DNA from 2 places in the Lysinibacillus sp. RU7 genome. Region 1 is predicted to be linked to the other one. Evidence: riboswitches for the same ligand, from Rfam matches in the RefSeq annotation. Region 1 holds a riboswitch; the other holds the start of a gene.

Region 1 (16,099 bases):
GAAAAACATCGCTCAAGCAAGATGATTGCCTCATCTTTGCAAAACGCTTACCGATTCATCAAAAATCGGTTATACCGATAAGCCATACGTTCGTACTAATGCCGCTAACCCGCCTTGATAGCCTGAACCGACCGCATTAAATTTCCAGTCTTGGTTGTGACGGTATAGTTCACAGAAAACTACGGCTGTCTCAATGGAGAAATCTTCCCCTAAATCAAAACGCAGTACTTCATTATTCGTATCTTCATTAATTAAGCGCACGAACGCATTGGAAACTTGCCCAAAGTTTTGACGGCGTGCTTCTGCCTCATGAATCGTCACTGTAATCGCGATACGATCCACGGAAGCTGGCACTTTGGATAAGTCCACTTTCAGTTGCTCGTCGTCCCCATCGCCCTCACCTGTCCGATTGTCGCCTGTATGGATAACAGAGCCGTCCGTGCTTTGTAAGTTATTATAAAAAATGAAGTCTAACTCATTACGGCATTTACCGTCAGCGCCTAAAATGAAAGCACATGCATCTAAATCAAAGTCCTGGCCACCATCGAAGTTCTTCACATCCCAGCCTAAACCAATGATAATTCGCTGTAGTGAAGGGTCACTTTTTGTTAAATCAATCCGTTGACCTTTGCTTAACTGAATCGCCATAAAACCTCTCCTTTATCCAACTTGTAGACCGAAATCTTTACATAAAGCGGCTAGGCCCCCTTGATAACCTGAACCAATCGCAGAGAACTTCCACTCGCCGTTATGACGATACAATTCCCCTACTACAAGTGCTGTTTCAATGGAGAAATCTTCCCCTAAGTCATAACGAATTAATTCCTCACCTGTCGCATCATTCACAATGCGAATAAATGCATTGGATACCATACCAAAATTTTGGTTACGGCTCTCTGCTTCGTGGATCGTTACAGTAAATGTGATTTTTTGTATAGTAGCTGGTACATCTGTTAATGTCACATATACGACTTCATCATCCCCATCACCTTTACCTGTTAAGTTGTCACCTGAATGGACAACAGAACCCGCACCACCTGTTGTATTATTATAGAAAACGAAATCACTCGGGTCCTTTACTTTCCCCGTTTCATCTAATAAGAAAATCGATGAATCTAAGTCAAAATCGTTCCCTCCGTCGTATTTATTTGTATCCCAGCCTAAACCAATCATCACTTTTTTAATACCAGGGTTTGTTTTTGTTAAATCAACCTTTTGACCTTTTGCTAATGAAACAACCATTTTCAATTTCCCCCTTTAATGTTATGTAAAGCGCGCACAAACATCGCCTAATTTTAAATCTTGTGTCCCTGTACCAATTGCACCAAACTTCCATTCCCCATTGTGACGATAAATTTCGCCGGTAATGAGTGCCGTTTGATTTTGATAATCTTCTGATAAATTATAACGAATTAATTCACTATTATTTGATGGATCGATGACACGAATGTAAGCATTGCGAATCATACCGAAGTGTTGTTTACGACCTTGTGCATCATAAATGTTAACGACAAACACGAGTTTATTAAACTGCGCCGGTACAGCATTTAAGCTCACAATGATGGATTCATCATCCCCATCGCCTTGACCTGTTAAATTATCACCTGAATGGACAACAGAGCTACATACACTCGTTGTTCTACCAAAATAGATGACATTCTCTTGGCTCACTAGTTTGTCATTTTGTAACATCAGAACGGATGCATCACAGTCAATATTCGGTTGTGAACTTCCACCGCCGCCAAATAGACCGCCTAAAAAGCCACCACCACCGCTACGTTGTTCTACAGGGTCCCAGCCAAGGCCGATAATTACTTTATTTAACCCTGCATTTCCTTTGGTTAAATCGACGCGCTGTCCCTTTTGGAGATTGACTACCAATTAAACACACTCCTTTTCTATTCGAATTATCTAACAATTTAAATATTAACATCTCAAAAATTTTTTTCCAATTAATGCGCCCACTTAAAAATCTCTTCGCTTAATACGATTGAAAATATTTTTTAATGACATGCGCTTATTTTTCGTTGATTGTGTTGTTTCGACAAATACATCGTCTAATGTTAAATGAAACTCAATTTTTTCAAGACGGTGTGTCATGACAATTGGCTCTGCTAAAAATAATTCAATATTATTCCCGCCACCTGGAGAGAAAATGAACACATCAAACCCTAAAAATGCAAGAAACACTAAAAACAATGCATCGGTACGTTGCATCTTGGCATCTTCTTCTATAAAGAGAATATACTTCGGATTTTCATAGCTATAGTCAAACTGACGATACAGCTTCAGTATTTCAGTCGGGATTTTGAAAAGCTGCCCCATGATGAATCCTTTATAATCGACATCTGTTTCGTGTGGCAGACGTTGAATGATTTGCATGTCTATTAAACGGATTAATGTTTTAGCGATATTTCGCTGATTAGGGATGGGTAAATCTTTATACGGCCAGTTCACCATTTGAATCATTTTTTCGGCATCAAGTTCACCGTTTATACTCGCATCTTGCACATAAAACTGCATATTTGCTCGCTGTGGTTCGATGAGTGGAAACGTATGCTCCACATACGATAGCGCGCTTGCTTTTAATCGTTTTAGTTGATTTGCATATTCCCGCATATCCGCGGATACACCATCGATTTTCCCAAAAAGGACCGGTAAATATACATATTGTTCATCTGCATCGAACCCTTCGCGATGTTCAAGCTTTGCCTCACTTAAAATGAACATTTCATCGTACGTTGTATTTAACAAAATAGCCCTTGGTTCATGCTCCATGTATTTCCACGGATAATTAATTTTCGACGATTCATAGAAGTTTTGTTTTATATTTTCATACGTTCGGGCAGTGACTGTTTGTACTTGTAATGGTTTTTCATATGGAAACTCAAATAAGTCGCATGTTGCAGCAAGCTTTGTGACCGGTAGACCGTGTAGCCCATACTTGGCCATTGGGTCTTCCCCAGTAGGCTCAAAGATAACAATGTCGCAACCAAATAAGTACAAGAAATACATAAAGTATGCTTCACTTTCTGTCATTGGGCCATACCATAAAATTTTCGGCATCTGCACTTCATAACGTGTCTCCTCTAGCCAAAGCGGGAAGTAATGCTTAGACCACTTCACGAAATCTAACACAATTCGCTGTAAGTTCGGATGTGCTAAATGAGGATACTTGTGATCGATTAACTCTAACCATGCTTTAAAAGCTTGCATCATTTGGTCTTTATAATCCGTCTGTATTAACGGAAGCAATTGCTTTGCGACAAAAAACGCCAACATGCGGTTGAGCGATAACGGAGCTTGCTTATGTATTTGCAAAATATTAATAATTTCTGTTCTTGTTTGTGCATCTATTGTTTTTGGCAACCCGTCAAATAGTCGTGTCCAGCCAATCGGCAATGCTTGTAAGTTATATAAATATTCCTTCATCGTATGTTCATCATCAAAAACACCGAGCATTGTTTGGGCGATACGCGTATATCGAATACTTTCCCCTCTTTTTTCATACATAGGTCTTACTTGTAGCGGCTGCGTAATGACGCTTTCCCATTGTTGCTCTAAAGCATCGGTCAAATCTAGTGGTTGCAATACAATCACTATGCTCACCCCTTCATTTAACAAATAGTTCCTTAAATTATACGTTATTTCACATCTTAAGAATATGAATTACTCTTTTTTTAAAAATAGCGCATGATTTGGGCTTTAACCCTTGTCCTGAAAGAGATAACGCTTTCATTGTGACATTTTCTTTAATTTTTAGAATAAATGAAATATTAATAACATTTCGTCTGTATTTTATGATAGAATTAGTCAATGTTTTTCAATAACGGAGGTTACATATAATATGGAAGAAGTTGCTCAACCAAAAACCGTGGCGGTCGAGAACGTATTAATCGCACATCATTTTTTAAAAGATGTCGTCGTTCATACGCCACTTCAAAAAAATGATTATTTATCGGAAAAGTACGGCGCAACAATTTATTTCAAACGAGAAGACTTGCAACACGTGCGCTCATTTAAGCTACGTGGCGCTTACTATAAAATTAAAAAGATCGAAGCAGAGGCACGCGAAAAAGGCGTTGTTTGTGCCAGTGCAGGCAATCATGCACAAGGTGTAGCTTATGCATGTGCACACTTAAAAATTCACGCAAAAATTTTCATGCCAAAAACAACACCGAAACAAAAAATCGGACAAGTGCGCATGTTTGGTCGCGAATTCGTGGAAATCATTTTATCAGGTGATACATTTGATGATTCAGCAGCAAGTGCACTTGAATATTGTGAAGAACACGATATGATTTTTATTCACCCATTTGACGATATGGATGTCATGGCGGGTCAAGGTTCCGTAGCGGTAGAAGTGATGAATGATATCGAGGAGCCAATCGATTTCATTTTCGGTAGTGTTGGCGGTGGTGGTTTAATGTCTGGTGTATCCGCCTACGTAAAAAATCTATCTCCACATACAAAAGTCATTGGGGTAGAACCTGCTGGCGCTGGTAGTATGAAAGCGGCTATGGAACAAGGTGGTCCTGTGACACTGGATTGGATTGATAAGTTCGTGGATGGTGCTGCCGTACAATGTGTCGGCCAAGAAACATACAATGTATGTCAGCGTTATTTAGATGATATGGTGCTTGTACCAGAAGGAAAAGTATGTACAACAATTTTAGATTTATATAATAAACATGCGATTATTGCAGAGCCTGCTGGGGCATTACCGGTCGCTGCACTGGATTTCTATGCAGATCAAATTCGTGGAAAATCGGTCGTTGTCATTATCTCAGGTGGGAATAACGATATCGGTCGTATGCAAGAAATTAAAGAAAAATCGTTATTATATGAAGGGTTACTGTACTATTTTATCGTCAACTTCCCACAACGTGCGGGAGCACTTCGCCAATTCTTAACGGAAGTACTTGGCCCAACGGATGATATTACGCATTTCGAGTACACAAAAAAGAACAATAAAGAAAGCGGTCCTGCATTAGTCGGTATCGAAGTACTCGACCGCGCAGATTACCCTGAGCTACTCCAACGCATGAAAGCAAACGGATTTGAATATAAAGAAGTAAACAAAGACAGTACACTATTTGGGCTGTTAGTGTAAATACCACGTAGAAACCCGCGCATTTGAGTAATGCGCGGGTTTTTATCAGCGTTTTTTCCTGAGTTATCAGCGATTTCTGTGATATATCAGCGAATTCACTTCACTTATCGGCGATTTTTCAAAAATATCAGCGATTCGATAACGACGCCCTTCCAATGATAGCTTTACTATTTGAGAAAATAACGGCATATTCTATTGGTAAGGACTCCCCCGATTAACTGGTGAAGGGCTGACACGTGCGTTTTACTTGATCGATTGGGTTTCTAAATCCTTCTACCTTTCCATCTTGCTTTATTCTAATAAACTGGTGCTTTTCTTCATCGAAATGAATTTCGACTATAATATTTTTAATTTCAATGATTAACATAAACTGCTTACATACAAAAACGGTATCAACCTGATAAGAAAAACCATTGAGATCGAATGAGTAATCGTGGAATAATGCATATTCATATCTTGCCAACGCAAATCTACATACTGTTCTCCCGCATACCTAGCTTCTATTTTAAGCAACTCATCTTCTAATTCCGAAAATCCTCTTCTCATCGCACATTGCAGTTTCCTCAATTTTTCTGACACACTTCTATTGAAGATAATCATCCATCCCCCTCCTTACTTTGGAGTATAGAAAAGGCGGGATTCTTTTTCCAATGAAAATAACAAAATTCACCAAACTCGTAATTTGGTGAATTTTATTTCCTGGGTAATAGATTAAAACACGACAAAAAAAGACAATGCCACCAAGGCAGCATTGCCTCCCAATATTAACCTAATAATGCACGGTCTGAGTTCATTTTCTCGCCACGAATACGTTCGAACTCTGCCATTAAATCTGGAATCGTTAAATCTGGTTTACGATCCGCACCGACCTGTAAAATAATTTGCCCTTTATCCATCATAATGAGGCGATTGCCAAGGTCCAGTGCCTGTTGCATATTGTGTGTAACCATCAATGTTGTTAAATTATCAGCTTCTACAAGTTCCTTCGTTAAACGTGTAATCAAATCTGCGCGAGACGGATCAAGTGCTGCGGTATGCTCGTCTAGCAATAAAATAGATGGTTTCGTAAATGTCGCCATCAACAGTGATAACGCTTGTCGCTCACCACCTGAAAGTAAACCGACTTTTGCAGATAACCGATTCTCCAAATTTAGCCCTAAACGCTCAAGTGATGTTTTAAAGTAATCGCGTCGCTTCTTATCGACACCAAAACGGAGGGTACGCTTTGCATTGCGCGAATAAGCAATCGCTAAATTTTCTTCAATCGTCATCGATGGTGCTGTACCGGCCATCGGATCTTGGAATACGCGACCGATAAAATGTGAGCGTTTATATTCTGGTAAGCGCGTCACATCATTGCCATTAATCGATACGGTACCAATGTCCGGCGTCAATGCACCGGAAATCATATTCATCATCGTTGATTTCCCTGCACCATTACTCCCGATAATCGTCACAAAATCACCAGGTGCTAAATGCAAATTAATGTGATCTAAAGCCACCTTTTCATCTGGTGTACCTTCATTGAAAATTTTGTTAATACCATCTAATTTAAGCAAGTGGCTCCCCTCCTTGCTCTACTGTTCGTACTGAAGATTTACGCTCTGCAATACGTCTTGCTTTTCGTTTTTTCTCTTTTTGCTTATCGATAATTTGTGGAATGACTAACGCTAAAATAACAATTGCAGCTGTAATTAGCTTCATATCCCCTGTATCTAAAAATTCCACACGAAGAGCAAACGCATAAATGATACGGTAAATAATGGCCCCTATGACAACCGCAAACGTAGTACGTACAATTGTCTTTGTACCGAAAATAGCTTCCCCAATAATGACAGAAGCAAGACCAATTACAATCATTCCGACACCCATTTGAACGTCAGAAAACTTCGAGTATTGCGCGATTAATGCACCTGCAAAAGCGACCATCGCATTCGATAAACCAAGGCCCAGAATAATAAGTGAATCTGTATTTGCCGAAAAACTACGAATCATACGTTTGTTATCACCCGTAGCACGAATAGCTAAACCGACCTCTGTTTTTAAGAACCAATCAGCGATTAATTTGATTGCTATTGTAATAATTAATACGACTAAAATGGTCCCATATGTTGATGGAAGTGACGTAAGCCCCATCCCGCCCAACATATCGTTAATAGCGTCATCAATTCCTAATCCAGCCCAAAAGCTTTGGAACTGTGTAAAGAGCGTATCGGTTGTTAATAAAGGAACATTGGAAATACCTGTCGCGCTTTCCTTTGTTGTACCCATAATTCGAAGATTAATGGAATATAGGGCAATCATCATTAAAATCCCTGAAAGCAGTGGATTTATTTTTCCTTTTGTGTGTAAAAGTCCTGTCATACATCCTGCAATAAATCCAGCTACTATCGCGACTAATGTAGCTATGATAGGGTTGTAGCCCAGCACGATCATTGCCGCTGCTGTTGCCGCCCCTGTAACAAAGCTTCCATCAACCGTTAAATCCGGAAAATCTAACACTCGGAATGTTAAGTACACCCCGAGTGCCATAATTGCATAGATGATTCCTTGCTCAACAGAACCGAATAGAGCTGTAAACATATTGAATCATCTCCTAAGTTATTTATTCGATTACTTCTGCATTCCAAGTATCTTTAATTTTAAGGCCTAAATTGTCTGCAGTTGCTTTATTGATTGCAAGCTTTAAGTTACCTGGATATGTCGCTGGAATCTCGCCAGCTGATTTACCATCTTTTAAAATTTCAGCAGCCTTTTGTCCCGCCTCATAACCGATATCGTAATATTCAAACCCGTAAGCTGCTAATCCGCCACGTGCTACAGAGTCTAGCTCGCCAACGATTAACGGTAATTGATTTGTATTAGCTACATCGATAACTGATTCAAGTGCGTTTACAACCGTGTTATCTGTAATAATGTATAAAGAATCTACTTTACCAAGTAATGATTCTGTCGCTTGCTTTACTTCAGTTGAAGCCGATACTGCTGCTTCAACAAGCGTTAACCCTTGTGCTTCCAATGCAGCTTTTACTTGCTCCACTTGTGCAACAGAGTTTTGCTCACCTGTGTTATATACTGTCCCAACCTTTTTCGCACCTAGCTCCTCTTTTAGGAACTTCACTGTATTAGCGATTGTATCTGGGTGTAAGTCGACAGTACCTGTCACATTGCCACCTGGTGCTTCCATAGAAGCGATTAACTCTGCCCCCACTGCATCTGTTACAGATGTGAAGACAATTGGAATATCAGCTGTTGCTGATTTTGCTGCTTGCGCTGAAGGTGTTGAGTTCGCAAAAATTAAATCTACTCCGTCCCCTACTAACTTTTGTGCAATTGTTACAGTCTGGCTTGTATCACCACTTGCTGAATTGTATTGATACTCTACATCTAGCCCAGCATCTTCAAGTGCTTTTTGGAACCCTTCATATGCCGCATCTAATGATGGATGCTCAACAATTTGTGTCACACCGATTACGTATGTTTCTTCCGGTGCCGCATCACCACCTGATGAACCTGTTGATGCATCCGACGAGCTTGTGTCGTCACTGTTACATGCCGCAAGCATTAATGCTAACGCTGCTGACGATAAAAATGAAAACTTTTTCAAAGTAATAGCCATTTCTGTTATCCCCCTAGAACTATTTATCTATTTGCACTTTGCCGATTCAACTTAGCAAAGTATGAATGTACCGCTATCTTACACTCATATTATCTGACAGTCAATAACATTATGAATTTTCTAAATAATAGAAATCTACTTTCGGATATTTTTACGCTTTAAAGCGCTAAATTGATGAGTTATTTATCATGTAAATATCAAAAATACTTCTAGCAATTTTCTAATAATTAATTGTTGTTATCTAGTATTTAAGTCTAGTTCGATGGGGAAGGCAGACTTAAAAAAGAGACTTTCTTTTACGTGCGGAAAGGGTTCTATTGTTGTGGAATGTACATTTTCTAAATCCCTTTAGAATGAATGCTATTTTCAGTTACATCACGCCCTCCCTTTTAAGAGAATGATTTTATTCACACATGGCGTATAGCATGATCAGCACAAACGCCTAATGAATCATACATCTCAAATATTCTTTACTATTTATCTATTCCGATTTATAAGATATTTGACGATAGCCATCTATTATACTAAAATATTACTTCGTGCTAAGTCGCCGTGGTTCGAAACCATCCCACGTAAAAAAACTAGGAGGAATATAAATATGAAGGTTAAATTTATGGCAACGACAGGGATTATTGCAGCGCTTTATATTGCTGTGACAATGCTCGTTGCACCGTTTGGATTTACAGAAGTGCAGTTCCGTATTTCTGAAATATTCAATCATTTAGTAGCATTTAATCCTCGTTTTTCAATCGGGATTATACTAGGAGTATTTATTTCTAACATGTTTTCACCATTAGGATTGTATGACCTTATTTTCGGTGTTGCACACTCCATCATTACGATTTCAATTTTTGTATTGATTTGTAAATTTGTGAAAAATATTATAGTACGTTTAGTATTAAATACGCTCCTATTTACATTTACAATGTTTATTATTGCCTTCGAATTAAATCTCGCACTAGAGCTACCTTTCTTCTGGACATGGTTAACCGTAGCTGCGGGTGAATTTGTCGTATTGGCAGTAGGTGCACCGATTATGTACCTATTAAATAAGCGTTTAAATTTCAAAAATTTAATTTAAAATTTTTCAATCGAGCGGTGACTGTGCCGCTCGATTTTTTTGTGGATAGCATTCTTGCATATTATTATTTTCTGAAAATATTGACTTATTATTATTTTCCCCGTACAATGACAGTAGTTATATTGTTCGGGTTGGTTGAAGATTATGGGTAGCTGTAATCGCCATACGAGCAGAGTGAAGAATAGCTGAGCAAATTGATGAATAAGAAGAGTAGCAAGCAGCAAAATGTTTAGAGAGCACGTGGTTGGTGGGAACGTGTCATTTTCACTTGTGAATGGGCCTTATGAGAGTCGCTAGCATAAGTTGGCGAACGGGATATCTCACGTTAAGAGATTCGAGATGGGAGCTTTTTAGCTTCAACTTGAGGTGGCAACGCGGTTTATATCGTCCTCTACAAAAAGTATTTATGCTTTTTGTAGAGGACTTTTTTATTTTACAAGAGTGGAGTGAGGATGTTGATTAAACACACATTACGTACGACGATTAAAAGAGTAAATGGCGATTGTTTAACACCTGTATTAATTTTCAATCGCCTACAAGGGACACGAAAATTTTTATTGGAAAGTTCAGCGAAGCACGAAACGACAGGACGCTATTCATTTATCGGGGCGAACCCACGCAAAACATACACAGGATCAAATACAACATTAACAGAAAATTCGCATCTAACAGGACAGTCTTACAGCTACGAAGGGGATTTAGTGCGTTCATTAAAGCAGGTCATGCCACGTGTTTCGAATCACACAGAATATCCATTCACAGGCGGGGCAATCGGTTATATTCGCTTCAACCGTGAACAAAGCACGATTCCAGCTGTCAATTTCCATGTATATGACACCATTGTAATTTTTGATCATGTAACAGATGAATTCACAATCGTCCATACAAACATCGATGCAGAAATAAAAGAGCCCAATATCGACGACATCATTGACCAAATTTTAAACGGAACAGCAATCTCGCAAACTGAATTTTCAATGGGTGAATTCACAGAACAAACGACACTAGCCCAATTTGAAGCACAAGTAAAAAAGGCACAAGACGTGATGGTAGAAGGAGAAGCAACGGAAATCGTCCTGTCACGAAAACTGCAAGCGGAGTTCTCAGGGGATGCATTTTCCCTCTATCGTGATTTACGTGTGAAACTGCCTTCCCCTTATTTATACTATATCGAATTTGATGACCATACAGTGATTGGTGCGTCGCCAGAAAGTATTGTGACGGTATATGACGGAAAATTAAAAACAACAACCGCAACAGATATTGAAGCCATTTCTGTAAAAGAATCACTTCAATATGATGGGCATACAGCTTCCGGTATCCTCTCCCCTACTTTGCACGCGATTGATGCATTAACGCATTTATTACCTGCAGATAGTGTAACAGGAAAATCAAAAAAGGTAGCCCTACAAGCGATTCAAGAAATCGAGCCTGAACAGCGCGCGCTTTATGGTGGGGCAATCGGTTATATCGGCTTTAACGGTCAAATTGACTTTGCCTTAGCCTCTCGTACAATGCTTTTACAACACGAGCAAGCAACAACAGAAATCGGTGCGACGGTTACAGCAAATAGTAATCCGCAAGAGCTATATCAACAAACACAGGCACTTTTGCAAGTGAAGAAAGGATGAATACGATGACTTTACAAGTCTACACAACGCGTGTCACAAGCGGTGAAAACTTACTATTAGGTGAAATGGTGCAAGCCGCGCAACTTGTTTTCAATGAAGAAACGCCAAAAGAACAGATCGCAAACTTTCTTCTCGCATTACGTGCAAAAGGTGAAACAGCCCATGAAATAGCTGGCCTTGCTTCTGTGATGCGGTCGCATGCTGTGCAAGTAGATGTACCTGAAGGCATTTACATCGATAACTGTGGTACAGGTGGCGATGGGTTACAAAGCTTTAATATCTCCACAACCGCTGCATTCGTCCTAGCTGGTGGTGGACTGCTTGTCGCAAAACATGGGAACCGAAAAGTTTCAAGCTTATCTGGCAGCTCAGATGTATTAGAAGCACTTGGAATCGGGCTTTTATCCAATCTTGAACAAACAACCGAATTATTAACACAAGAAGGAATTGCCTTTTTACATGCACCGAATATGCATCCAAAGCTAGGGCGTATCGGTGAAGTACGACGCGCAATTGGCAAGCCGACGATTTTTAATATGGTTGGTCCGCTTACAAATCCCGTCCCATTACAAACACAATTTGTCGGCATTAACCGCCCTGAATTTACAACAGATTATGCACAAGTACTGCATATGCTTGGTCGCAAGCGGGCAATGGTTGTATCGGGGGCTCGCGGGATGGATGAGGCCTCACTCGAAGGGGAAAATACATTTGTCTTACTCGATCACGGCGATATTTTACCGTTTAAACTCCGCGCTGAGGATGTTGGGTTAACACCGCAGCCACTTGAAGCAATTCGCGGCGGAAATGCAGAGGAAAATGCCGTCATCTTACGCGAGCTACTTGCGGGCAAACAAAGCGCCTACTTTGACACGGTTGTGTTAAATGCGGGAATCGGCTTTTTTGCTTACGGCTTAGCAGAAACGATGAAAGAAGGCATTGAGATGGCGAAGGACAGTATTTTCTCAGGACGTGCAATGGATAAACTCCATGCCGTTGTCGCATATAGCCAAAAAATGAAGGAAGCAGGTGCCAATACATGACGATTTTAGATCAAATCCTTGACCATAAAAAAACAGAATTACCGGGCTTAAAAGCAAATACACCACAATTTAAAACGGTAGAAAAACAGCGCCCGTCTCTTTATGAAACGCTGATTCGTGCAAACCGTCTGCAAGTGATTTCAGAAATGAAGCGTGCCTCTCCTTCAAAGGGCGATATTGCGACACATATTGAACCAGTCGAGCAAGCAACACAATACGAAAAAGCAGGAGCTGCTTGTATCTCGGTCTTAACAGAGCGCAAATATTTCAAAGGCTCTTATGAAGATTTACATGCCGTCGCAAATGCTGTGAACATACCTGTATTATGTAAAGATTTCATTATCGATGAAGTGCAAATCGATTATGCGAAAGCAGCCGGCGCTTCCGTTATTTTACTCATCGTGGCGGCTTTAACAGATGAAGCATTAGCTAGACTGCATCAATACGCAAGTCAACACGGACTGGAAGTGCTCGTAGAAGTACATGACGTAGCAGAATTAGAGCGTGCCTTAGCGATTGATGCACGTATTATCGGTGTGAATAACCGGAACTTAAAAACATTTGAAGTCGATTTAAAGCAAACAGAAACGATTGCTCGTGCATTTAACCGTAACGATATTGCATTCATTTCTGAAAGTGGCATTTGGAATGAACAGGATGCCACACTTGTCGCGAGCTACGGAGCGAAAGCAGTCTTAGTGGGCGAATCGTTAATGCGCAGCGGCAATGTTGTAGCAGACCTGCAATCATTACAAATCGAGCTGAAAGTTGGCGAGGCACAATGACATTCGTCAAAATTTGCGGATTAAAGGAACCAGAGCACGTACAAACAGCTGTCGATGCAGGGGCAAATTTCATTGGCTTCGTCTTTGCGCCAAGTAAACGTGAAGTGACAATCGAACAGGCACAAACTTTAGCCAAGTACATTCCCGAAAACGTGAAAAAGGTCGGGGTCTTTGTCAATGCGGATGAAGGCTTTTTAAAAGAGGTATACGAAAAAGTACCCCTTGATTACATTCAATATCACGGCGATGAAACAAATGCGTTCATTCAACAAATCGGACTACCTGCCATTAAAGCATTTTCTATTCGCACTCAGGAAGATGTCGCAACGGCAGCGAGCTATGCTGTCGATTATTACTTATTTGATGCACCTGGTACAGATTACCGTGGTGGTAGCGGGCATACGTTTGATTGGTCATTACTTGAACAATCGAATATTCCACGTGAAAAAGTCATCTTAGCAGGTGGACTAAACCCTGCCAATATCGCCGAGGCCATTCAGCTTGTGCAACCATTTGGCGTTGATGTGTCAAGTGGTGTCGAGCAAGATGGTGTGAAAAATCATGCGTTAATCCAAAGTTTTTTACAAGCAGCTAAAGGAGCGAAAACACTATGACAACAGGACGTTTCGGGGCATACGGCGGACAATTCGTACCGGAAACTTTAATGACCCCATTAATCGAGCTTGAAAAAGCCTACAACGAAGCAAAGCAAGACCCTACTTTTACTGAGGAGTTACATTACTACTTAAAAAACTATGTAGGGCGTGAAACACCGCTTTATTTCGCTGAGCGTTTAACGGAAAAATGTGGCGGTGCAAAAATTTATTTAAAGCGAGAAGATTTGAACCATACAGGGGCACACAAAATCAATAATGCACTTGGGCAGGCACTTCTTGCCATTCGTATGGGGAAAAAGAAAATCGTCGCTGAAACAGGTGCTGGTCAACACGGAGTAGCAACAGCTACAGCGTGTGCCCTGCTCAACCTTGAATGTATCGTGTATATGGGTGCTGAAGATGTGAAACGCCAAGCACTCAACGTATTCCGTATGGAGCTTCTTGGGGCGAAAGTAGTCGCAGTGGAAAAAGGCTCGGCTACATTAAAAGATGCGGTAAACGAAGCGCTTCGTCACTGGGTGACACATGTTGAAGATACACACTATATTTTAGGGTCAGCTTTAGGTCCTCACCCATTCCCAACGATTGTACGTGATTTCCAACGCGTCATTGGGGATGAGTCACGCGCACAAATTCAAGAACAAGCAGGTCGCCTACCCGATGCGGTCGTCGCTTGTGTGGGCGGTGGTAGTAATGCAATTGGTATGTTCTACCCGTTCGTTGAAGACCACGATGTGAAATTAGTCGGAGTAGAAGCAGCAGGTAGTGGGATTAAAACAGGTAAGCATGCTGCGGCCATTGCTGGCGGACAAAAAGGCGTATTACACGGGGCATACATGTACCTACTTCAAGATGAAAATGGTTTTGTCCAAGAGGCACATTCCATTTCAGCAGGTCTTGACTACCCTGCTGTCGGTCCAGAGCATTGCTATTTATCGGATATTGGTCGTGCAACCTATGATGCGGTGACAGATCAACAAGCACTGGAAGGCGTGAAACTCCTTTGTGCGACAGAAGGCATTTTACCTGCATTAGAAAGTGCACATGCCATTTACTACACATCACAGCTAGCAGCAACTATGACAAAAGATGACATCATCGTCGTTTGTTTATCAGGACGTGGTGACAAAGACGTACACACATTAATCGACGCAATGGGAGGACAGGTGCAATGACATTACAACAAGCAATTGAACAAGTAAATGCGCGGGGTGATCAGGCATTTGTTCCTTATATTATGGCGGGTGATGGTGGACTCGAAGCGCTTCGTCATACGATTCTACGTTTACAAGAGCTTGGCGTGACGGCTATTGAAGTCGGTATCCCGTTTACAGACCCTGTGGCAGACGGTCCTACAATTGAAGAAGCTGGTGAACGTGCACTCGCAAACGGTACGAACTTACGCAATGTATTAGCGACATTAAAGGAATTTGCAGCTGAAGTCACAATTCCACTTGTTGCGATGACATATTTAAACCCTATTTTAGCTTACGGGGTGACAGCCTTTGCACGTGATGCGTATGAGGCAGGTATTCGTGGATTAATCGTACCTGATATGCCACTCGAGGAAAGTACTATTATTCATGAAGAGCTTCGTGCAGCAGGCATCTCGCTTGTACAGCTTGTCTCTTTAACAAGCCCGCCAGAACGTATTGCCAAACTAGCGAAAGCAAGTGAAGGCTTTATTTATGCGGTAACAGTAAACGGCATTACAGGTGCACGTGCCGATTTCGCTAGCAATTTAGCTACGCATTTTGCACAATTAAAATCATACAGTGCTATCCCTGTTTTAGCTGGGTTCGGTATTTCGACACCCGAACACGTTGCTAATTTTGGTGCATTTAGCGACGGAGTCATCGTTGGTAGTAAAATTGTAGACGCTTTAGCGAATGACGACTGGGACACAATTGAGCAACTTATAAAAGCATCTAAACAAATGGAGGTAAAGTAAATGGAAGCAACAAAACAACGTGGCTATTTTGGTGAATTTGGTGGTAGTCAAGTACCGCCAGAGTTACAAAAAGTATTAGATATTTTAGAGGAAAACTTTGAGAAGTATAAAGATGATGAAGACTTCAACCAAGAGTTAAACTACTATTTCGAAGAATATGTAGGACGTAAATCTCCGCTTTATTTTGCTGAAAACTTAACGAAACAGTGTGGCGGCGCAAAAATTTATTTAAAGCGTGAAGATTTAAATCATACAGGCT
Region 2 (16,099 bases), on a different contig from region 1:
GTCGTGAACTTTGCAGCAGGTGGGGTTGCGACGCCAGCCGATGCCGCGCTTATGATGGAACTAGGAGCAGATGGTGTGTTTGTCGGCTCAGGTATTTTCAAAGCAGAAAATCCTGAAAAATTCGCTCGTGCCATTGTCCAAGCAACAACACACTACCAAGATTACAAGCTAATTGCAGAAGTTTCAAAGGAAATTGGCGTACCAATGAAAGGGATTGAAATCCGCCAGTTAGCACAAAGCGAGCGTATGCAGGAGCGTGGCTGGTAATGAAAATCGGCGTACTTGCTTTACAAGGTGCCGTGACAGAGCATATAAAAGCAATTGAAGCTTGCGGTAGTGAGGCTGTACCGATTAAAACAGCCGCGCAATTACAGGACATCGATGGACTGTTATTGCCAGGTGGCGAAAGTACAGCGATGCGCCGCTTAATTGACTATGCGAATATGCTCCCTGCACTTCAACACTTTGCCAAAAACAAGCCTGTATTTGGCACATGTGCTGGACTTATTCTACTCGCTTCTTCTGTAGAAGGTGAAGAAGCACACATTGGGCAGATGCGCATCACGGCTCGTCGCAACGCATTCGGTCGTCAAATTGATAGCTTTGAGACACCTATAGCAATTCAAGGGGTAAGCGACCATTTCCCTGCTGTCTTTATTCGCGCACCTAAAATTGCTGCTGTCGAAGAACAGGTGGAAGTGCTTGCTGTATTAGACGGTGATATCGTCTGCGCTCGTGACCGTCACCTCCTCGCTTGTTCGTTCCATCCCGAACTAACAAACGACCTTTCGTTAATGAACTATTTTATTAATATGTGTAAGTAAAAACTTTATAAGCTACCAATGATAAAACCCGTATTTTGATGAAAGTAATCTCAAAATACGGGTTTGTGCATGTGATGGAATATAGTTAACATATTTATACGAAACAATGGACTTCATCTTTTGATTAGTTTGTACATGATGGTTTGCATCAAACTTTGAGGTAACAACTTTGCAAATAATAGCAATAGTTTATATCTAATATTCGGAACGATCATGCTCTTTTTAGCATGTATTCCTTTAAATATAGCAATGGCTATACTTTCAGCAGGAACCCCCATTATATTGACCAAGTTATTAAGGCCTGTCATCGAATTTGTATGTGCAAACGCTGTTTTTGTCGGACCAGGACACACTGCCGTCACAATAATATCTCCCTGTTTGTTTAACTCTGTATGTAAAGCTTGAGAAAAATTCAATACAAACGCTTTTGTTCCACTATAAATCGCCATTTGTGGTGTTGGAATTGGACCAGAAATAGAAGATATATTCACTATTCGACCATACTGTTGTTTGATCATTTCCTGTACAAAGTAGTATGTCATTTCCGTCAAAGCTGCAATATTTAACTGAATCATATGTTGTTGTTTTTCAATCGGTAGCTCTTGAAAAGGACCTTCTAAACCAATGCCCACATTATTTACAAGAATATCAACCGTTCGATGAGTAGAACAAATAAAATCATAGATTTTCTTAGCTGCCCCCGGTTCCGATAAATCTTGAGAAATTGTAGTGACCGTAGTATATGCTTTGAGTTGATTATACACATTCGCTAACTTTTCTTCATTTCGGGCTACAAGGATCAGGGAATATTTATTCATTGCAAATTGTTTTGCTATTTCAAATCCAATCCCCTCACTCGCACCTGTAATTAAAACTGTTCTATTTTCCAAATTACTAGCCCTCCTAAAAATCATTAAAGCTCCATTACTATGATACATTTACTTTAATAAATTGACTTAATTTTCTGATATATAAATCTATGAGAAGATATCTATTGTGTCTATTTCTCAATACTACTTCGTTTTTTATTTATAATTGCGGGTATGAATAAATATAAAGCGTATGCAAATGACATCCACGCCGTAAATGCGATGACTTGGGCATGATCTAATTTAGGGAAAAAGAAACGATGGTTTGATAAAGAAAATGTATCCAGTGCTAAGCCTATAATTGTTCCAACTATACCAAATTTTAAAGAGGCATTGTTAGACTGATCAAAAAATAAATAGAAATGTGTAGTTCCCCATAACAAAAACCCTGTTCCAACTAGTAAAAAGAACATGCTCATTACATAGTTCTCCGTTCCAGGGCCATACAGTACTTTATCTCCAAAAAGAACGAAAAACATAGTGGCAAAAGCCCACACGAATAAACCTGCGAATATCGGGAGTACATATCCTTTCACTATTTTCCCTCCTCCTCAATTAACTGACTTAAACGATGAAATAACTTTTCAACATCTTTATATATGTTTTCTACAGGGAAATCCTTTTGCACTAATGCTTGTAATGCCAATCCATCCACAAGAGCATTCAATAAAATTCCCCATGTTTCCAAGGTGATCCCCTGTATAGGTGAATTTGCCCATAATTTAGATATATTTTCACTCATCGCTTTATTTTCTAATAGCATCATTTCCGCTAATGAATCTCTTATTTTCTCATTATGAAAACTTGAAACAATTAAGGTCAAAAATAGTTTGTGATAAAAAGAATCATGCGAGCAACGACTTTGCGCTGATTGTATCGCTTGACTTAAAATAGATTGATTTTGTTGTTGTGAAATTTCAGTCCAAGATTTTTCACAAATATCCTGGACTACATCTAATAATAGCTGCTCCTTCGTTTTAAAATGGTAATAAATCGTTCCTTGTGTTACGCCAGCTACTTCTGCAACAGCTCTCAACGTAAATTTCTCTATCCCCTTTTCCACTAAACATGCTTTCGCAAAATGAATTAACTCACCTTTACTGATCACATTTGGTTTTGCCATCTTCCTCCTCCTTTTTAGTTATTCAACTAACTAACTTAATACCAGTGTATAGCATAATCCATTTATTAGCAATTTTAAAGTTATGCCTTTATTGTGAACGCAACGAATCTTAATATTCTTATTTAGTCCCTACTCGAAAACAAGCGTATTCGAATTCACGAATACGCTTGTAAAACAATACACTAGTTCAACAGAGCCACCATCAAAGCTTATGGCTTTTAAATTCCATTTGATATTTTGCTCAGCTGATATGGAGTAATCACTATTTTTATTTAATAGCCCTAAAGAGTATTTTTATTGAATTGGAATCCAAATTTCAGAATATAAGTTTGGATCATGTGGATCTGCCTCCGTATACACCTCTAACTCTGCCGCTCCTGTAGGCTTATACGGGTTGGATGGAAACCACTCGGAATAAATTTGCTTCCATGTATTTTGCATCACATCTGGCATTGGCCCGTGTACTTCAAAAACCACCCATTTCGCGGCGGGTATTTCCATTGTGAAAAGATTTTCAGGTGCAGTCCCTACATAATCAGTTGCAATCCAATAATCCATCAAACTATTTTCCTTATGATGTTTATCTGCTAGACAAACACCTAGTATCCCTTTGATGTCTCCATTGTTTAATTTGATCAATGTTTCATCCATGCCTTTTTTATTCATTTCATCCCAGAATAAAGGAATTTCACGTGTATTCTCTCCGTTTTTACAATTGTATGTCCTTTTTACACCAACTACTTGAAACTTTTCTTTTTCTACAACTTTATACTTCATTGGTTCTGCTCCCTTCAAGCTCACCTGAATAACGAGGCGATTGTATGATTGTAATGGTTTTTGCATTTTTCTGGCTTCACTTGGCGTTACATTATGTTGCTTTCGGAATGCCTTCGTAAATGCTTCAGGAGAGTCATAGCCATATTTGTAGGCGAGATCGATTACTTTTATGCCTGTATTCATAATTTCTTGCGCAGCTAACGTTAACCTTCTCCGTCTAATGTAATCCGTAATAGACATCTCGGTTAAAATATAGAAGACGCGCTGAAAATGAAACACAGAGGAGTTTGCTTCTTGTGCTATCCGCTCCAATGTTACGTCATCTAGTAAATGTTCTTCTATAAAATAAATTGCTTTTTGAATCGACTCAATCCAACTCAATGTCCTCACTCCCTTACTTATAAGCTTATATAATCTCTCGTTATTCATCCTGTCATTTTAAGCTATCTTTGGACAGGTATGTTTTACAATCGCCTTGTTACAGTGTGCTGATATTCACCAATGAATGCTGTTAAGAGCCTCATCAAATCGTTTCCTTATGCATATGTGCCTTCACTTCATACCATGGAACGGAATACCCTTTCCCTTTTGAGCAGAAAATGCTAGAGGATGTGTATTCCGGGTCGGCATCTTTGTTATAGCCGATACGCTCCATCACTTCCGCTGTATTGTGACATACATCGTAACCCGCAAATGTGAGAGAAATAGCCCCCTTGCCATTTGTATAGGCGAGAAAAGTAGTAGGATAATTCATAAAGGTTGCAACAGGTACTTGCCCTGTGAGAATGGCATCCGTTTCCGTTATAATCGGTGCATCAAATGTACCAAATGCTTGCTGAATATCGGTCATCATACGCCCAATATGCTCGCTAGCTGCTTTTAATTTAAACGCATAGTACGGCTCCAGTAGCACGTTTTCCGCCTGCTCTAACCCTTGACGAAGCGCTCGATATGTTGCCTCGCGGAAATCACCGCCATCTGTATGCTTGTTATGTGCAGCCCCTGTCAGTAATGTCACATGGACATCCGTTACAGCAGAGCCTGTCAGCAAACCGTGATGTGCTCGCTCCAATACATGCTGCTCAATTAAACGCTGGTGTCCTATCGTTAAATCATCCACATGACATGCATTGGAGAACGTAATCCCCGCGCCTCGCTCATTTGGCTCAAGCTGTAAGTGTACCTCGGCATAATGTTTCAGTGGCTCGAAATGACCGTACCCTGTCACCGTCGTACGAATTGTCTCTTCATATAAAATTTCAGGGTCTTCAAATTGAACTGATAGCTGAAAACGACTATATAACAGCTCCTTCAGCACCTCTAACTGAATAACGCCCATCATATGTACATAAATCGTTTGAAACGTTTCTTGCCACTGGACCTTTAATGTAGGCTCCTCTGCTTCCACTAACCGAAATAACCGCAATACCTCTTTAATATGCTCGGTGCCATTATAAACAACCTTGGCTTGCATCGTTGGAACAAGCGTATAAGGCTTCCCCTTGTCAAATGTTGCCCCAATGTAATCGCCAATTTGCGGAACAGAAAGCCCTTTAACTGCAAAAATTTCACCAGCTATTACACGCTGGACAGCTTGATAACTATTGCCATTATAAAGACGAATTTCTGTCACCTTTTCTCGTGATTCACCAAATGCTAAATCCGTTCGTACTGTTAACTCTCCCTGTAACGCCTTACAAAAGGTTACACGCTGCTCTCCTTCATGACGAATTTTCATGACCTCTGCTTGAAACGGTAACGCTACATCATAATTCGTGACCGTAGTGTTGTGTAGCACATCCAGAAATGCTTGAATGCCGTGTCCCTTTAAAGCTGCACCACTCATTGCAAGAAATACTTCCTCTTGCTGTATGAACTGACGTAAGCTTGCGAACACCGCCTCCTCCGATAATGAATCCTCCATAAATTGTGCCAATAACGCTTCGTCTCGCTCTGCTACGAATTCTGCCGCCTCTTCATACAGCACAATATGAGGCGAAAATTGCTGCTTCAGCTCTTGCATGACACGTAAAACATCTGCCCCTTCCCGGTCCATCTTATTAATAAATACATACGTCGGCACATGATGTGTACGTAGCAATTGCCACACGGTTTCTGTATGTCCTTGAATGCCTTCCACCGCACTCACAATTAGTACTGCATAATCCATCGCTCGTATCGCTCGCTCCATCTCCGCCGAAAAATCGACGTGACCTGGCGTATCAATTAATGTATATGTATCCCCTTCGATTTGAAAATGTCCATGCTCAGCAAAAATAGTAATTCCACGTGCGCGCTCTAACGTATGATAATCTAAAAATGCTGCTTGATGGTCTACTCGCCCCACTGCCATGATACTCTTTGTATGAAATAGCAATTGCTCGGAAAAGGTTGTCTTCCCCGCGTCCACATGTGCTAGCACACCAATCGTTTTAAACAAAAAAATCACTCCTTTTGCTGTATTGTAGCATGTTTTTTACATGCTAAGATGATGGATTCTTCAAAGCAAAGTCGAACTAAATAGTGTAAAACAGCTTTTAATAAACAAAACAGGAGCCACCCCATTTATGGATAGCTCCTAAATTTTTCGTCTGATGAACGATCACCCTACGATGCCATTTTTTCAATTATTTTGTAGTCTTTTGTTTTTTCATAATGAACATGGTTTCTATCACAAAATGCCATTAAATCATGAAATACACTTTCTGGTTTAAACAATGTTACACGAATAGGAAATCCGCTCTGTACCTTAATAATAGCTATTTTTGATTGCCAATTTGCTCGTTTGAAAATAATCTTTTTAATATGTGATTGTTGCACTTGTTTTTTGTAAATAAGCATACCTAAAAAGTGAATGGTGTACACGATATAATTTTCATTAATCATCAATGTGTATTTAATAAATGCTGTTAAAAAAATCAATGCGAAGATGGTTACACTACTCCACTTTATCCAAGTATGATCCCAAGAAGTAATACTTGCAGCTAACGATAAAAATGCCATTGGTAAAATAATTTGACGTTGTGTAGTTGCTTTGTATTTCAATGTTTATCACCCCTTCCTTTATTATTATACAAATATTCTACAAAACCTTTTATCTATAAAAAAAGAGAACTGGCAACCGCCAATTCCCTTCTATCCTTACTCTACAATTAATTGCTTTTTCTTTATTACTATTACTTGATTTAGTACGATGGCGCCAAGCGTTTGAATGACTGTTTTCACAATCACTTGCCCTACAATCGCTGCCGGAACAGCCTCCCACGGTAAAAAGTTAGCACCTAGCGGACTTAAGCCAACGATCACAAACACAACCGAATCAAGGAATCCACCAACAATCCCGCTATAGAACACACGCCACGCCATTGGTAGCTTTAAACGTGAATAAATTTCTGTATCCGCTGTTTCAGCAATGACAAACGAAATGGCCGACGCTGCAACAATCATCAATGTATCACCTAATAAAAAGGACACAACTGCTGAGATGACAAGCGCTAGACAAATAAAGGCATATGTTTTAGCTCTGCCGTATTTATTTTGAACTAAATCTCGGAAAATAAAAGTTGCCCCTACAAAAAGCGTGCCCATTGGGACAATAAACATGCCGAATTGCAACGGTGCAAACTTTGCCGTTACTACGTTCGCAATGACAATGGATAATAAATAAAATAAGATTCGCATTTCTCTATATTCATTCCTTTACAATCTAGTTATTCTGTTCTGCTTCTTTCCAATTTAAATACGTAGTAAGCCCTCTGTTTCGTAGCTTACATGCCGGACATTCCCCGCAACCATCTGCTTGGATGCCGTTATAGCACGTTAACGTTTTAGTACGAACAAATTGTAGTGCGCCCAACTCATCTGCAAGTGCCCATGTTTGCGCCTTATCTAACCACATCAGCGGTGTCTCAATGACAAATGTAGCGTCCATCGATAAATTTAATGTGACATTCAATGATTTGATAAACACATCGCGGCAATCCGGATAACCACTAAAATCTGTTTCGCATACACCTGTGACGATATACTTCGCTCCCACTTGGCTCGCTAACACCCCTGCAAAAGAGAGAAAAAGAAGATTGCGTCCTGGTACAAAAGAAGATGGTAGCTCTCCCTCTTCCCCTTCCTCCACTTCGATTTCCTGTCGTGTTAATGCACTCGGCGCAAGCTGATTAAGGAGCGACATATCCAGTATGTGATGTTTCACGCCTAGTTCCTGTGCGATTTCTTTTGCACATTCGATTTCAAGTGCATGTCGTTGCCCATAATCAAATGTTACCGCCTCTACCTGTGCAAAGCGCTCCATTGCCCAAAATAGACAAGTCGTACTATCTTGCCCACCGCTAAACACAACAACTGCTTTTTCCTGTTTCATATTAAAAACTCCCTTATAAACGAAAAGACAGCATCCTAAGAAAATGCTGTCTCTTCTTAGTTTTTTTAACGAGGGGGGGCTAAAAACCTCTTCTATTTCATTATCGATTATCGATTTTTTCTGGATTTAAATCGTGGTTCATTAAACGATAGTGCGCCATTTCCTCATATTTCGTACCCGGTCTACCGTAGTTACACCAAGGGTCGATCGAAATGCCTCCGCGCGGTGTGAATTTCCCCCATACTTCGATATAGCGTGGGTTTAGCAGTTTAATTAAATCATCCATAATGATATTCACACAATCCTCATGGAAATCGCCATGGTTGCGGAAGCTAAATAAATATAATTTTAATGATTTACTTTCCACAATTTTTTGATCTGGAATGTACGAAATGTACATTGTTGCAAAATCAGGCTGACTTGTAATCGGACATAAGCTTGTAAACTCTGGACAATTAAACTTCACAAAATAATCGCGGTTTGAATGTAAATTATCCACCGACTCTAATACTTCTGGGGCATAATCAAATGAATATTTCGTATTTTTATTTCCTAATAGTGTTAAATCTTTTAATCCTTCCTCGTGGCTACGGCCAGACATAAAAAAACCTCCCTGTATATGTTTCCCAAAACACATCACAAGAGAGGCGGCATTCATCCATATAAACTAAAGCGAACAAATAAAAAAGCCACGTCCGATATGGACATGGCGTAATAAGCATGCTTCCATAGTTTTTTATAGAGGGTATCAGCTATGAACCTCTCCCGTTCAAATGTCGGGAATATTCGTTTCTTTTGATATAATACATAAAACAAAGGAATACGTCAAATATATTTTGAGAATTAAAGCTTTATTGTTATCCGATAGAAGACTCCTGCCTCAAGATATTGTCCGTTCATTCTTTATAAAATAAACAACTGCAATATAGTGATTAAAACTGCACTTGCAAGCGGCACTAGCTTCATCGCATTATAGCCAGATGAGGAGGCATGTATTTGCTCTAGTGGATCTTTTGCAGGTGATGCAAGAAACTCAATAAAGCGTTGCCACCGACTCACTTTGAATTGTGCCAATGATTGCGGTACTTCCACTTTATATTCATCCAATCTTTTTCGTAGTGACGGTTCCTTGTCAAATTCATCCTTCAGCATGGAAATCCTCCTTTAGTTCATCTTTTAAAAACTTAATTGCGTTATGCAATCTTGATTTTACCGTACCAATTGGGATTGATAAAATTTGTGCAACTTCTTCTTGCGGTAAATCGTGATAGTACGTTAGTAAAATGACTCCTCGTTGTTTTTCCGGTAACTTTGCGATTGCTTCTTGCACTGCTAACTTTTCATCTGCTGAAAATTGGCTAGTAGCTGCTGGTACTAAAAACGGAAAAAATGTTTGCCACTTTTTTCGTCTATTTAATTTGTTTACAAGTAGCCGGTAAGCAATTTGAAACAAGTAAGACTTTACAGTTCCCTTTTCTACATCATAGCTATGTAATGTTTTTTGCAATCTTTCAAACGTATCATGAACAATATCCATACTAAGCTGTTCTTCTTGGGTGTAACGAAAAAGGAAGCAATAAAGCGTTTCATATAAATTATGATACAGCATATTAAAGGCTTCTATATCACCTTGTTTGTATGCTTCTATCCATTCTTCATTGCTTTTCATCAAGCCCATCCCCCCAATGAGCTTTTATCGACTTTAATGTAACAGAAACGCGCGTCACAAAATACCCAACTATGACAATCACCCATGCCTGAGACTGATTTGTAAAAAATTGCACATATGGATTGTAAATTGTTTGACCAGCTGTAATTAAGAAATTTAATGCTTGCACGCAAATAATTGTATAAATCGCTAAAATAATTGTTAGTGTATCAAACATATTCCAACGTAAGTAAATAGTTGTTTTCTTGTAATTTATTTTTTTATTTTCACGTACTATATATTTCCTATCATAAGGAATCATTATCGCTAATATAAGTATAATCCATATCCCCATAATGATGAGTGAAATTATCCAACCAATATCCAATTGTATCACCTACCTAAAGCTATAAACTTTTCTAGCAATAAACGCCAATAAAATACTAAATACAGTTAAAATGATAAAATATTGATACTCAGGAAGCCATGTTTCATTTACCATATTTAAATGTAATTGCAAACTGTCATTCAGATAAAGCATTGGATTCCAAAGTAAGAAAATATAATAATTTTGTGGATCTTTTCCTGCAAGAGTTAAAAACATCGACGACATTGTAATGGAAAACATAAACAATATCATAATTGGCATTAGCATGCTTTGAGCCACTTTCCCATTTTTAAATAACCCTGCCAGTATAAAGCTAAGAGGGTACAAAGCCAGCAAGACAAAATTACTAATGAACACCATTTTCAGAAAAGATACTAGTGAAACATCTATTAAAAAAGAATAGCAAACAAGTAGCAGTACTAAAAAAACATTTACTAACGTAAAAACACCAGTGCCCATGCCGACATAATACGTGAATGGTGTCACACCTGTTCGCTTCACCCAGTTAAAAGTCTTATTCGCTTTCATATCTGCTAAATAAATCGTAGCACTCGAAAATGCGAATGAGAAAAGTAAAAGCAATATTGAAATCGGGAGGAACTGTCCTTTAATTAAAAAGCTTACTACTTCTTCATTCTCCTTCATTGCTATTTTACTAATCCATGAGCAAATAAAAAAACTAAATGCTGGGAGTATATTGCCTAAAGTCACTCCAGAATTGCGTAAACTTTCAAGCATATACATACGTGAAATTTGTGTAATCATCCTGCTCTGCCCCCTAACACAGTTCCAGTAACCTCAAAATAAATTCCTTCAATACCTGCCAGTACAGTATTTTTGTATTTATTATCTAGCTCTTGTCTTGTGCCGTTTTCAACGAACTTGCCATCTTTCAAAATATATACATAATCAAATAATGGCTCAAACCCAGCTACTTCATGGCTAATAATCATAATTATTTTACCCTGTTTATGCAGTTCATTTTGCAAAAAATGCATGAGCTGCTTTTTCTTCATTAAATCTAAATCAGCAAATGGTTCATCCAGTATTACAATTTGTTTGTTCAGTAAAAAAGCAAGAAATATGGATACTGCCTTTCGCTGACCACCAGAAGCATTTTTCAGCAAAATATGGTCGAATGTTTGCAGACCCAATATTTCATACAATTCTTCTAAATCATGATTTGTTAATTTTTCAAATAATCGAACGACTTCACGAATTCTTAAATGTTGATAGCTATCGAATGACTGGTATTGCAGGGCTGCATTGTCTGCTACACTTTGCGTTAAATTGTTAAACTGGATTGTTCCGCTATCATAGTCCTCGTCTCCTACGATACATTTTGCTAACGTCGATTTACCTGCACCATTTTCACCTAACAGCAAATAACAGCACCCAGGTTTAAATGTAGCTGAAATACTATTTAATATCGTTTTTCCATCATATTTTTTTACAATATCTTTCAATATTAGCTCCATTTTTATGCCTCCTCAATTGTATATTCACTTACTATACAAATAGGAAAAGATAAAAGTTCATTTTAATTTTGGAAATTTTTTTACAAATAACCAAAATCCCCTTTTCTCCACAAAAAAAGTAGCACAAATCAGACATTTGATTTGTACTACTAATGTTTATGTTTTATTTATGAAGATTTTGTACGCCTTATTTCGGCTAAAGAGTCACTTACAAAAACTTCGTATTCAATGCAGCCATAAATGCTGCGACAATGGATACAACTACTACTAAAATCGGTGCATAAAAGATTAAAAAATCGTGCATCATCTGACACTCCTTATACATGTGTTTCTTCTTTACCAGATACATAGTCTTTGTTAAAGACAAATAGCTTAAAGACTAAATATAAAGAAGGTACAAGCAACACTAGGCCTGCGACAAATGCCACAACGAGTGCAATGGCCATCGCTTCATTCGTAAAACTATCATGAATCGTTAAATACGGATAGAGTAAATATGGATAGTGTGAAATCCCATAGGCAAAGAAGGCGATCGCAAACTGGACGATTAATAAAATGACGGCTAATCCATATTTTATTTTCGCCCATAATAACCAAACTGTCGCTAAAAACACAATGCCGGATAGTGCAAACAACCAAGATAAATCAACCATTTGGGCATAATGCCAATTCCCAAGTGCCTTTAACTCGATAATGATACCAAGTGCACTCACGATAAGCGGGATTGCCCAAATAAGCGCGTATTTACGCATCAATTCACTTGCTTTATGATCCCCTGCTTTTTGTGCGTACCATGTTAAAAAGACAGCGGAGATATACAGTACGGCAATAACACTTAATACAACAATGGACCAAGATAATGGACTTGTCAGCAATGCTTTATAGTCTAAAATGGGCTGACCCGCTTGCATCGTCACAAAGCCACCTTCAGAAATCGTTAAGATGACGGAAAATGAAGCTGGAATAAAAAGCCCTGACACGCCATAAGCAAGTGCATAGCCTTTATGTCCACTCATACCGCTATAAGATTCAAAGGCATAGTAACTACCACGAATCGCTAGTAAAATCAGCGCAACGGAAGCCGGTACTAATAAAATCGTACCATAGTAATAAGCGGTTTGTGGGAAGAATCCGACAATCCCGACAAAGAAAAAGACTAAAAAGACGTTCGTAATTTCCCATACCGGAGATAAATACCGCTTAATAATGTTTGAAAGAATATGATCATTGCCGCGCATTAAGCTATAGGCATTAAAAAATCCTGCGCCAAAATCAATCGATGCGACAATCACATAACCAAATAAGAAGAGCCAAAGTACCGAAATACCTAGTATTTCTAATGCCATACAGCATCACCGCCTTGTCGTGCCGCTAATTCTTTTTCAACCGGGTTGTTTTTAAACATGCGATGCAATACGACTAAACTACCAATCGCTAACACAAAGTACACAATCGCAAAGGCGACAAATAAATATTCTACGCCGGTAGCACTTGTTGCACCGTCTTCTGTTCGCATAATGCCATATAATATCCATGGTTGGCGTCCTAACTCTGCTAACCACCAGCCCGCTTCAATCGCTACAAGTGATAATGGACCACTTAAAACAATTAATACTCGGAACCATCTTGATTCAACCCACTGCCACTTTCTCCATTTCCCTACTAGATACGCAACTGAAAGGAAAATCATGAGCATACCAATTACCACCATGACATCAAAGAGATAGTGAGTAATAAGTGGTGGATGCTCGTCTTCTGGATATTGATCTAACCCAATCACTTCTGCATTGAAATCATTACTCGCCAAAAAGCTTAACATTTTAGGGATGCGAATTTCATACTTGATTTCCCCTTCATCTAGTACACCAAAGAGGATTAAATCTGCCCCTTCTTCTGTTTCAAAATGCCATTCTGCTGCGGCTAGTTTTTCAGGCTGATATTCCGCTAAATATTTTGCTGAAAAGTCACCAACCAGTGTAGAGGCAATAGAGAAAATAACACCTAATTTCATCATCATAAATAACGCTTTTTTGTGATACATATGGTCTTCACCGCGTAATAGTTTATACGCTGCAATCGCTGCTAAAATAAAGGCGACCGTCATATAACTTGTTACGAGGACATGCCCGATTTTAGTCGGCATAGCTGGCGTGAACATCGCTAAAATCGGTTGTATATTGATGAGCTCGCCACCGACGATATCAAACCCTTGCGGCGCATTCATAAAGGCATTAACAATCGTAATAAAAACGGCTGACATCGATGCCCCTATCGCTACAGGAATAAGTAGTAACATATGATGTTTCGGATTCTTAAATCGGTCCCATGTATATAAATAAATTCCTAAGAAAATCGCCTCAAAGAAGAATGCGAATGTTTCCATGAATAGCGGTAAGGCTATTACCTGCCCTGCTAATTCCATAAACTCTGGCCACAGCAGCGATAGCTGTAAACCGATGACTGTCCCTGTTACGACACCAACTGCGACTGTAATCGTAAAGCCACGTGCCCAACGTCTTGCCATCATCGTATAGTGCATATCATTTTTCTTATAGCCGACATATTGAGCAATTAAAATCATTAACGGCACACCCACACCGAGTGTTGCAAAAATAATATGGAAAGATAATGTTAATTCGGTTAATGCCCTACTCCAAAAGACAGTTCCCTGTTCCATCTGGATTCACTCCTAAACGCCAAATATTGTTGTAATCACTGCTACTAAAAAAACAGCTGAAATGGTAAAGCTTGTAATCATAAACCCTTTCGATTTTTCCATCACCAATCACCTCTTATAAAATGTCTAACCATGTTTTAATGGCTGTACCTAAAATTAATAGTGCTAAAATGGCTTGTAATGCTTTTGTGTTGAGCTTGCCGCCAATCTTTGCGCCAAGTGGAGCTGCAATAATACTTGCCACGATCATGACCGCTGCTGGTCCATAGTCGATTTGCCCTGTCATAATTTTGCCGACTGTTCCACCAATCGATGAAATAAACGTAATTGCTAAGCTCGTTGCAATCGTCATACGTGTTGGAATTTTCAATACAACAAGTAAAATCGGTACTAATAAAAAGCCACCCGCGGCTCCCACAATCCCTGAGCCAATCCCTACGATAAACGCTAAGCTAGCTGCTAGCGGTTTACTAAATGTAAGTTGATCTAACGGTTTATCATCAATTTGCTTTTTCGGAATAAACATCATTACAGCGGCGATCAATGCTAAAACACCGTATACAATATTCACTGCTGCTTCTGATAACATGCTGGAACCAAAGCTACCGATAAAGCTACCTACTAAAATAGCTGTACCCATATAAAGAATAAGTGTTTTGTTTAAATATCCACTTTTACGATATGCCCATACACCTGCAATCGATGCAAAGAATACTTGAATAGCACTAATCCCGGACACTTCATGTGCGGTGAAAGCTGCTAACCCAAATAACGGAGGAATATACAGGAGCATCGGGTATTTAATAATGGATCCCCCTACACCAACCATCCCTGATACGAATGATCCAATAAAACCAATTAAAAATATGACGACGATGAATGCAAAATCCATCGTACCACCTTCCTTCTCCTTTATTTACTTTAAGTATAGAGAGTGCGCGGTTGCTAAAGTATAGGGGGAAGCCCCTATAATGCTGAAGAAAAAGGCGGATTTGTGTGTTCGGGGAATTAATGAAACGAGGGGAATGATTGACTTTAAAAATTTTTGACCGGATGCAACGATGTTTTGCTCGGATACCGTCGCTTTTTGACCGGATACTCGGGGCTTTTGCTTGGATACGGCAAGGTTTTGCTCGGGCCAGATGATTTTGACCGGATACAGCGACGTTTTGCTCGGATACCGTCGCTTTTTGACCGGATACTCGGGGCTTTTGCTCGGATACGGCAAGGGTTTGCTCGTACCAGATGATTTTGACCGGATACAGCGATGTTTTGACCGCATACCGTCGCTTTTTGACGGTTTACTCGGGGCTAGTGGTCGATTTCGTTATGTGACACAATTCATACATCCACAGAATTAATTTTAATTAGTCGAGGTAAAAAATATTTACTCTTCCTTTATAGTAGGTGGTTGCGAAGCACGGAGGTTACAATATGAACGCTACAAATGTCGACAATTTTAAGTTGATTTATATAATCTAAAATGTAAAAAAGCGATAAAGCCGAGTGCTTTATCGCTCAAGAAAAGGGTAAGAATGGGTTATAAACTGTATGTCGTTTACAAAATGTTTACGCTCCTATTATCATTCTTAAGAGACTTTATAAATATAGGGGTTTTCCCTTATCTTCTCGCATTATTCGAAAATAGTATTATTCCTTGACGATTCGTAAAAAGCAGCATTCCGGATTGTGCAACATTTTAAAGTCCTCTTCACAAATATCACTAAATTGAACACGTTTCACTTGTTTAAATTTTATGCCGTCACCAAACACAACCAATAAAGGTACAAAACCGTCTAATCACACCTTTTCAACCACTAACCAATATAAAAAAACCTGCCCACCTATTTTGAAGGTGAGCAGATTTCCTTAGACAGCTCCCGCATACTACGTAATATATTTATTCGTAATACCATATTGAATGAGCTCTGCCTTACTTT

The links. Region 1 has a riboswitch for preQ1 ahead of AC3II9_RS02770 (QueT transporter family protein). Riboswitches for the same ligand answer to the same signal wherever they lie in the genome.
Region 2: it holds a riboswitch for preQ1, as region 1 does, so the genes downstream of both, queF (preQ(1) synthase) here and AC3II9_RS02770 (QueT transporter family protein) in region 1, are expected to answer to the same signal.

Annotation. Positions count from the first base shown of each region.
Region 1 covers NZ_JBYQFK010000002.1:249,996-266,094, forward strand. The annotation lists gene AC3II9_RS02725 (TerD family protein) at 70-648, opposite strand; gene AC3II9_RS02730 (TerD family protein) at 661-1,242, opposite strand; gene AC3II9_RS02735 (TerD family protein) at 1,264-1,881, opposite strand; gene AC3II9_RS02740 (YceG family protein) at 1,966-3,600, opposite strand; gene ilvA (threonine ammonia-lyase IlvA) at 3,848-5,113, shown strand; gene AC3II9_RS02750 (nuclease-related domain-containing protein) at 5,328-5,576, opposite strand; gene AC3II9_RS02755 (ABC transporter ATP-binding protein) at 5,878-6,672, opposite strand; gene AC3II9_RS02760 (ABC transporter permease) at 6,665-7,696, opposite strand; gene AC3II9_RS02765 (ABC transporter substrate-binding protein) at 7,719-8,732, opposite strand; PreQ1 riboswitch class I at 9,279-9,323, shown strand; gene AC3II9_RS02770 (QueT transporter family protein) at 9,331-9,813, shown strand; T-box leader at 10,002-10,208, shown strand; gene AC3II9_RS02775 (chorismate-binding protein) at 10,266-11,444, shown strand; gene trpD (anthranilate phosphoribosyltransferase) at 11,450-12,487, shown strand; gene trpC (indole-3-glycerol phosphate synthase TrpC) at 12,484-13,272, shown strand; gene AC3II9_RS02790 (phosphoribosylanthranilate isomerase) at 13,269-13,886, shown strand; gene trpB (tryptophan synthase subunit beta) at 13,883-15,064, shown strand; gene trpA (tryptophan synthase subunit alpha) at 15,061-15,840, shown strand; gene trpB (tryptophan synthase subunit beta) at 15,841-16,099, shown strand, end outside.
Region 2 covers NZ_JBYQFK010000021.1:27,294-43,392, reverse strand. The annotation lists gene pdxS (pyridoxal 5'-phosphate synthase lyase subunit PdxS) at 1-267, shown strand, start outside; gene pdxT (pyridoxal 5'-phosphate synthase glutaminase subunit PdxT) at 267-824, shown strand; gene AC3II9_RS15190 (SDR family NAD(P)-dependent oxidoreductase) at 938-1,714, opposite strand; gene AC3II9_RS15185 (DUF5367 family protein) at 1,825-2,229, opposite strand; gene AC3II9_RS15180 (TetR/AcrR family transcriptional regulator) at 2,229-2,816, opposite strand; gene AC3II9_RS15175 (AraC family transcriptional regulator) at 3,111-3,974, opposite strand; gene AC3II9_RS15170 (GTP-binding protein) at 4,117-6,033, opposite strand; gene AC3II9_RS15165 (hypothetical protein) at 6,201-6,638, opposite strand; gene AC3II9_RS15160 (VUT family protein) at 6,735-7,274, opposite strand; gene queC (7-cyano-7-deazaguanine synthase QueC) at 7,300-8,013, opposite strand; gene queF (preQ(1) synthase) at 8,069-8,569, opposite strand; PreQ1 riboswitch class I at 8,691-8,737, opposite strand; gene AC3II9_RS15145 (hypothetical protein) at 8,872-9,120, opposite strand; gene AC3II9_RS15140 (RNA polymerase sigma factor) at 9,107-9,646, opposite strand; gene AC3II9_RS15135 (group-specific protein) at 9,624-10,013, opposite strand; gene AC3II9_RS15130 (ABC transporter permease) at 10,014-10,769, opposite strand; gene AC3II9_RS15125 (ATP-binding cassette domain-containing protein) at 10,766-11,482, opposite strand; gene cydS (cytochrome bd oxidase small subunit CydS family protein) at 11,691-11,786, opposite strand; gene AC3II9_RS15115 (cytochrome d ubiquinol oxidase subunit II) at 11,800-12,828, opposite strand; gene AC3II9_RS15110 (cytochrome ubiquinol oxidase subunit I) at 12,819-14,159, opposite strand; gene AC3II9_RS15105 (sulfite exporter TauE/SafE family protein) at 14,275-15,051, opposite strand; gene AC3II9_RS15100 (response regulator) at 16,047-16,099, opposite strand, start outside.